3 regions of the Leisingera sp. ABM4_060 genome follow, and region 2 is predicted to be linked to each of the others. Evidence: riboswitches for the same ligand, from Rfam matches in the RefSeq annotation. Region 2 holds a riboswitch; each other region holds the start of a gene.
What was found. Region 2 has a riboswitch for cobalamin ahead of ACXAEH_RS19915 (TonB-dependent receptor plug domain-containing protein). Riboswitches for the same ligand answer to the same signal wherever they lie in the genome.
Positions count from the first base shown of each region.

Region 1: another riboswitch for cobalamin. It lies ahead of ACXAEH_RS17215 (DUF4198 domain-containing protein); the one in region 2 lies ahead of ACXAEH_RS19915 (TonB-dependent receptor plug domain-containing protein).
Region 3: another riboswitch for cobalamin. It lies ahead of ACXAEH_RS09525 (DUF1636 family protein); the one in region 2 lies ahead of ACXAEH_RS19915 (TonB-dependent receptor plug domain-containing protein).

Region 1 covers NZ_JBSWTX010000001.1:3,561,233-3,563,488, reverse strand. Annotated here, with positions in the region: gene cbiM (cobalt transporter CbiM) at 1-327, opposite strand, end outside; gene ACXAEH_RS17215 (DUF4198 domain-containing protein) at 338-1,123, opposite strand; cobalamin riboswitch at 1,267-1,481, opposite strand; gene ACXAEH_RS17210 (HlyD family type I secretion periplasmic adaptor subunit) at 1,850-2,256, opposite strand, start outside.
Region 2 covers NZ_JBSWTX010000001.1:4,106,695-4,108,950, forward strand. Annotated here, with positions in the region: gene ACXAEH_RS19915 (TonB-dependent receptor plug domain-containing protein) at 1-904, opposite strand, end outside; cobalamin riboswitch at 1,063-1,271, opposite strand; gene ACXAEH_RS19920 (EAL domain-containing protein) at 1,451-2,256, opposite strand, start outside.
Region 3 covers NZ_JBSWTX010000001.1:1,915,444-1,917,699, reverse strand. Annotated here, with positions in the region: gene cobW (cobalamin biosynthesis protein CobW) at 1-568, opposite strand, end outside; gene ACXAEH_RS09525 (DUF1636 family protein) at 571-981, opposite strand; cobalamin riboswitch at 1,080-1,287, opposite strand; gene cobO (cob(I)yrinic acid a,c-diamide adenosyltransferase) at 1,338-1,973, shown strand; gene glpD (glycerol-3-phosphate dehydrogenase) at 2,167-2,256, opposite strand, start outside.

The DNA.
Region 1 (2,256 bases), 550 kb from region 2:
CAAGGCAATGTTCACTGCGTTCACGCCCAGGACGGTCAGCCCGCCAAAACCAAAGAACACCGCTTGCAGCAACAACCCGACAAACAGCGCCGGGAAGGCGGCCCACCCCAGCACCAGCCCGGCCAGCCCGTTCAGGATCAGGTGAACCGAACTGGGCCCGATCGGGACATGGATCAGCGAGGCCACAAAGAAACTGGCGGATAGCACCCCCGCCGCCGGAATACGCTCCAGCGGCAGGCTGCGCAGACCCATGGCAATACCGCCGACGGCGGCAACCGCGCCGCCGATCACAACCGGGTTAGACAGTGCGCCGTCTACGATATGCATCGGTCTGCTTTCACTTCAGCTCTTCAGCGTGGATCCACAGCACCGCATCCTGGCTGAGTTCCTTGCCGTCGTGCTCGGTCGCCGGACCGGAACCCAGAGCTGCAAAGCCCCAGTAGCCGGCTTTCGGAATGCCAAAGGAGAACACGCCGTTCTGGTCGGCGATGGCCACAATCGCACCGCCCGGCATCTCACCCACGGTCGGGCTGGTGGTGGAGAACTTCTCGAGATCCGGCTCGGCGGCCATGAATTCGATTTCAATCTCGGCACCCGGAACCGGCTTGCCGTCGGCCAGAACCTGGCCCGAGAAGGTGGAGCCCACGATGACGTTGTAGGGCTTGTTCAGCGGCAGGATTTCGGTGGCCAGGCCAACCGGCTGATCCCAGTCGGTGGGCAGTGTGTTGCGGTTCAGCACAACCTTGGCGATCTGCTGGATGTAGATGTCCTCGCTTTCCTCGTAATAAGGCGCAGGCACAGTCACCACCACATAATCGCCCGAGCGTTTCACCGGCACCGAGGCCTTGTAAGCTGAGGCTTCGTTCTCGACGCCCTTGAAGGTGGCGGGCTCCAGGCGGTCCGCCAGGTCGGTCTTTTCGCCCTTGTGGATCATGAAGAATTCTTCGGGCTTGCCCATGTCCATCGCATGGCCGTTCGCCATCGGGTGCCAGAACACCAGCCCCATCGGCACGTCGCCGGGCTTCTCGATCAGCGCGTTTTCGGTGTAGTTCAGCTGGAAATGCGCCGATGCGGTAACCGGCAGGGAAACGGCCAGGGCTGCGGCCAGGTAGTTCAGTTTCATTTCGTCCTCATTCGACGACGCAGGCACACCTGCAATCAGGAATGAACAACGGGGAGTAGCGGCACGGAATTGTCGAAACAACGCCCGGGCCAGACGCGCACCCCGGCGTCCGGTGGATAAGAGTTGAGCCCCCGCAAGCGGAGCCTCGGTCCTCGTGTCCGGCAGGTCTCCTGACTCGCGGGTCCTGGTTCGGCTGGCCTTCCCGGGAGACTTCCCAGTGGCATGTTCAGCGTCACTCACCGCTCACAGTTGCGGGGGCAGTCACGGATTTGGTCCCTTTTGGGTACGCCTCACCGTGTTCCCTATTTCTTCCGCTGCGCATTGAAACACTCGCGGAACCGGTCACTTTGGCTGAATGGCAAAACGGAATATGCGAGTCAAGCGTCTCGTCCATTGCCCGCTTGCCGTTGAACGCTTGAGGACTTGATCCCGGCTCCCGGCTAGGGGGACGGGTTTGCACAAAAGAAGCCGCGCGTCACGGAACTGAAAAGGCCTGCACCGAACTGTTGCGCCACAAGCTGCGCGGGAGGCCCGGAAATTACGGCGAAGCCTTCTGGTTAAGCCTGACGGGAGGAGCCGGCAGGCCATCCCGCCACAGTTCCGTTCTTGCCCGCGCTTCTAAAACGCTTCCAACTCTTAAACGGTCTTACTGCGGGAAGCGCCCTTTGAGGTGGTAGCAGGCTGGATTGCCGCGGTATCCTCCCTGTTCTCCTCCAGGCCGTATGATCAGCGCTCCCGGAAGGCGCGCCCGATCGGTTCGGTAATGGGAGAAACCACGTAGTCAAGAACGGTTCGCTCGCCAGTCCGGATCGCCGCGTTGACTTCCATGCCGGCAGTCAGCCGGCGGCTCAAGGAAACTTCTGAGGTATTTTCATCCGCAAAAGAAATCCGGACCTCGAAGTACGCCTCTTTGCGGTCATTGAGGCGCGAGTTTGGTGAGATTTCGAACACCTCGCCTGCCTGGACCCCGTACTGCCTGGAATCAAAGGTCGTCGACTTTAATTCAACCGGGTCGCCCACTGCCACGTGGCCGATGTCCTCCGGCCGGATTTCGACCTCGGCGATCAGGCGGTCCTGAGTAGGCAGAATCTCGGCAATCGGCTCACCCGGGGCAACAACCTCGCCAGGCCCGG
Region 2 (2,256 bases):
AGCCGCTGAAGGACTGGGCGAAATCCGTGCGCTCAAAAGACAGCCGCTGCTTGATACGTCCGCCCAAAGAATCGAATTCGGCGTAGACTTGGGCCTGCTGCTCCTCCCGGTCGCTGAAAGGTGCGGTATCATCCACCACATACCCCGCCGGAACCGTAGCATTATCCGTCGTGCTGTCGTTGTCATAGTGTTCATCAGAGGTGCGGAAATTGAAGCCAAGCTTTAGCCGGTCGGTGACCAGATAGTCGCCCTTCAGCTGGGCGGTGTTGCGGCGGATGCCGTCCTCTTCGCCGCCGTCGCCGGAGCTGTCATAGCCGTCGTCGTTGTCATGGGCGAGGCTGAAGGTGATGCCGCCGCGCTCGGTGCGGGTGGAAACCCGTGCAGAGGCCCGGTAGCCGTCCGAACCGGCCTCGGCGCTGCCGCCGTATTCGGTGCCTATACCGCCCGTCTTGGTGATGATGTTGATCACGCCGTTGGAGGCGTTGGAGCCGTAGAACACCGACTGCGGGCCGCGCAGAACCTCGATGCGTTCGATATTGGCGGTGTCCAGGCCGGACAGGATGTACTCGCGGTCGCCGCCGGTGGCTTCAATGCCGTCGATCAGAATCAGAGTGTGATTGGCTTCGCCGCCGCGGATGCGGACCTGGGTGAAACTGTCGCCGGAGCCGTTGATCATGACACCGGGAACCGATCGAAGTGCGTCTTGAACGGTGGTGATGCCGCGTTTTTCAATTTCCCCGCTGGTCACAACAGACGCGGACCGGCCGTATTTCTGAGCTTCAACAGGCGTCAGGCCGCCGGAGATGATAATCTCATCCAGCAGCAGAACGTCTTCCTCCTGGGCGGTTGCGATTGCGGGGGCGGCTGCCAGTGCTGCAGCCAGGGGCAAGCTTGCCTTGCGCATAGTCCATTCCTCCCGGCCTGCGGGGATACGCACAGGCCAAGCTGCCGCCCGTGCCGGGCAGCGTGTTCAAATGTCGGTCTTTGGAAGGCATGGCCTCCGCAGACGGTGAAAATGCCACCACTACGGAAGTCCGTTGTCCCCAGCGCGCCCCGCACCCGGACAGGGTGATCATCCTGGCAGGTCTCCTGACTCGCGGGTCGAGGCTTTGCTGCGCCTTCCCGCCCCTTGGGGCAGTGGCATATCGCAGCATTGCTCTCCGCTCACAGTTGCGGGGGCAGTCACGGATTTGGCGCCTGTTGGCTACACCGCACCGTGTTCCCTTTTACCCGGGTGGTCTCCCAGCCGGACCAGAATGGCAGGACTTAGGCAAACCGGCGCCGTTCTGTCAAGAAGCCTGTTGCGGTCAAAGGCGGCGGGAACGGGCGGCCGGCGGCTGCTGCCGCAACCGGAGTATGCAGGAGCCGCGCAGCGGCGCAGGCCGCCGCCGGGACCCCGGGGAGGGGCGGGCGTTTGATCCGCTGCGCACCGCCAGGGTTGGCGGGGCTGTCAGCCGGTCTCTTGGCGCTGCTTCATGTCTTCGACCCAGGGCGGCGAGACCGAGGGGGCGCCGAACAGGTAGCCCTGCAGGCAATCGACGCCATTGGCGACCAGGAATTCGGCGTCTTCCTGGCTTTCCACCGATTCCGCCACCACAAACATGTCGAACTGCTTGGCAATGCCGATCAGCGCGCGCACCACGGCCTGATTGTCGAAATTGCCGCTGATGCCGCGCACGAACTGGCCGTCGATCTTGACCGCATCAAAGAAGAACTGGCGGAAACTGCCGATCGAGGTGGAGGCGGCACCGAAGCTGTCCAGCGCAAAGGCAATGCCGTGCTGCTGCATCCGGCCCATGAAATCGGTCACAAGCTCAGGCGCGGCCATGGCCGAGGCTTCGGTGATTTCCAGCACCAGCCGTTCGCCCAGGTTGGCGTCGCGTTTCAGAAAACGCTCCAGCACCTGGGTCCAGCGCTGGTAGCCGATGGAGCGCGCCGACATGTTGATGGAGAGGCGGATGTTCGGGAATTTGTCCAGTGCCCGCAGCCCGTGCTGCAGCGCCAGGCAGTCCATCTCGCGGCCGATTTCCTTGTCCTCGACCACATGCATGAATTCGCGGGCGGGGATCACCCGGCCGGTTGGATCCAGCACCCGGATGTAACCCTCGTAAAAGGCGACGCCATGCGGCGCCATCGCCTGCATGACGGGCTGGTAGGCCAGCACCGTCTGATTGTGCTGCACCGCATCGGCAACCATTTCGAGGGTGGATTTGTCACGCCCCGCCACCGCCGCATTCAGCGGGCTTTCGGAGCCTT
Region 3 (2,256 bases), 2.2 Mb from region 2:
CGGCCAGATCGGCCTTGGACAGCAGCACGATGTCAGCGCAGGAGATCTGGTCTTCGAACACCTCGGAGAGCGGGGTTTCGTGGTCGATGCTGTCATCCGCCTCGCGCTGGGCGGCAACTGCATCCAGGTCGGGGGCAAATTGGCCCTTGGCGACGGCCTCGGCATCGGCCAGGGCGATCACGCCGTCGACAGTAATGCGGGAGCGGATCGCGGGCCAGTCAAAGGCCTTCAGCAGCGGCTTGGGCAGGGCCAGGCCGGAGGTTTCGATCACGATGTGATCGGGCTTCTCCGGCAGGTCCATCAGCTGTTCGATGGTGGGGATGAAATCATCGGCGACGGTGCAGCAGATGCAGCCGTTTGCCAGCTCCATGATGTTTTCCGCCGGGCAATTGTCATCGGCGCAGGACTTCAGGATGTCGCCGTCGACGCCGGCGGTGCCGAACTCGTTCACCACAACCGCCAGGCGCTTGCCTTGCGGGTTCTGCATCAGGTGGCGGATCAGGGTGGTCTTGCCTGCACCCAGGAAGCCGGTGATGACGGTGACGGGGATCTTGTTGAGATCGCTCATGATTACTCCTCGGAAGGGAAGGCGGCCGGCGGGATGCGGGCAACGGATTGTTTGCGGAATGCGGTGGGGCGCTCGCGCCAGGGCACCAGGCCGTCGGCGGTGGCGGCATAGGCGGCAGTGCCTGCCAGGATCTCTGGGATATGCTCCTCCGGGTCCATGTCGCCGTAGACATAGCTCCAGCGTTCCTCGCCGCCGGTCAGCAGCACGGTGCAGCTGCGCGAGCAGGCTGACAGGCATTTGACACCGCGCAAGGTAACGCCCTCGGGCATGCCGGCCTCTTTCAGGGCGTCATGCAGCAAGGTGCCGGGGCGGGTCGCCTCGGGGTCGGCGCCTTCGTTGCGGCAAGTGAGGCACACGGTCAGGGTGACCGGTCCCGGTTTGCTGGCAGCTTGATCCGCCATATCGTCAGCCATCGGCGCGCCTCCTGTCGCGGCAGGGCATGCGGGATGGCCGAAAAGGAACTGTCTCGTGCCAGCCCCTCACCCGGTCGCAGAACACCCCGTCTGCCCGTTGATCTCTCCTCTTGCTGGCAGGTCTCCCGGCTTGCGGATGCCAAGGCACGGGGGCCTTGCCGGCCATCCTGCCTTCCCGGGGGTGATCTCCCAGTGGCATGGCGGCCTCATCCGGTCACGGTCGCGGGGGCGGCTGTGCTTGAGCCTTGCGGCCTTCACATTCCCTCTTCGCCTGTTTTCACAGGAACCAGCGGAACCCCCTTGCGCTATGGCAGGCTTCTTTGTCAAGACATGGGGTCAAACAGCTGGAGCACACCATGAGCGAAAAGTCTGAAACCGTCATTTCAGAGGAAGAAGCCGCCCGCCACGCCTCGAAGATGGCCAAGAAGAAGGCCGCGCGCGACCGGATGATGAAGACCAAGGAGGGCGAGAAGGGCCTGATCATCGTCCATACCGGACCGGGCAAGGGGAAATCGTCTTCTGGTTTCGGCATGATCATGCGCTGCATTGCGCATGGGATGCCCTCTGCCGTGGTGCAGTTCATCAAGGGCGCCTGGCAGACCGGCGAGCGTACCCTGATCGAGGAGAACTTCAGCGATCTCTGCCAGTTCTACGCGATGGGCGAAGGCTTTACCTGGGAGACCCAGGACAAGGCGCGGGACATCGCTGCTGCGCAGAAGGGCTGGGAGAAGGCCAAGGAGATGATCCTGGACGAGCGTAACACCATGGTGCTGCTGGATGAGATCAACATTGCGCTGCGCTATGAGTATCTGGACCTGGAAGAGGTGCTGGAGTTCCTGGTGGAGCAGAAACCGCCGATGACCCATGTGGTGCTGACGGGGCGCAACGCCAAGGAGGAGCTGATCGAGATCGCCGATCTGGTGACCGAGATGGGGCAGATCAAGCACCCGTTCCGCGCCGGGGTGAAGGCGCAAAAGGGTGTGGAGTTTTAATCTCTTACAGGCGGCAAAAGGCGGCAAATCCGATCGGGCCTGAGGTTTTGCGCTTTGCTTTGCAAATCGCCGGGGGCGGGGGCGCTGCCTGCGGCAGCGCCCCCGCCCGGCCCAATGCTTTTCAGGGAACCTCTGGTTCCTTGAAAAGGGGCGGGAGTGCCCTCGTGTCTTGATGCCCCGCCTGCCTCCGCGCTTAAGCCGCCAGCCTCGCGGCTTTCTCGCTGATATAGGCATCCACCGCGGCGCGCTGCGCCTTATCCAGGCGCAGGCCCAGCTTGGTGCG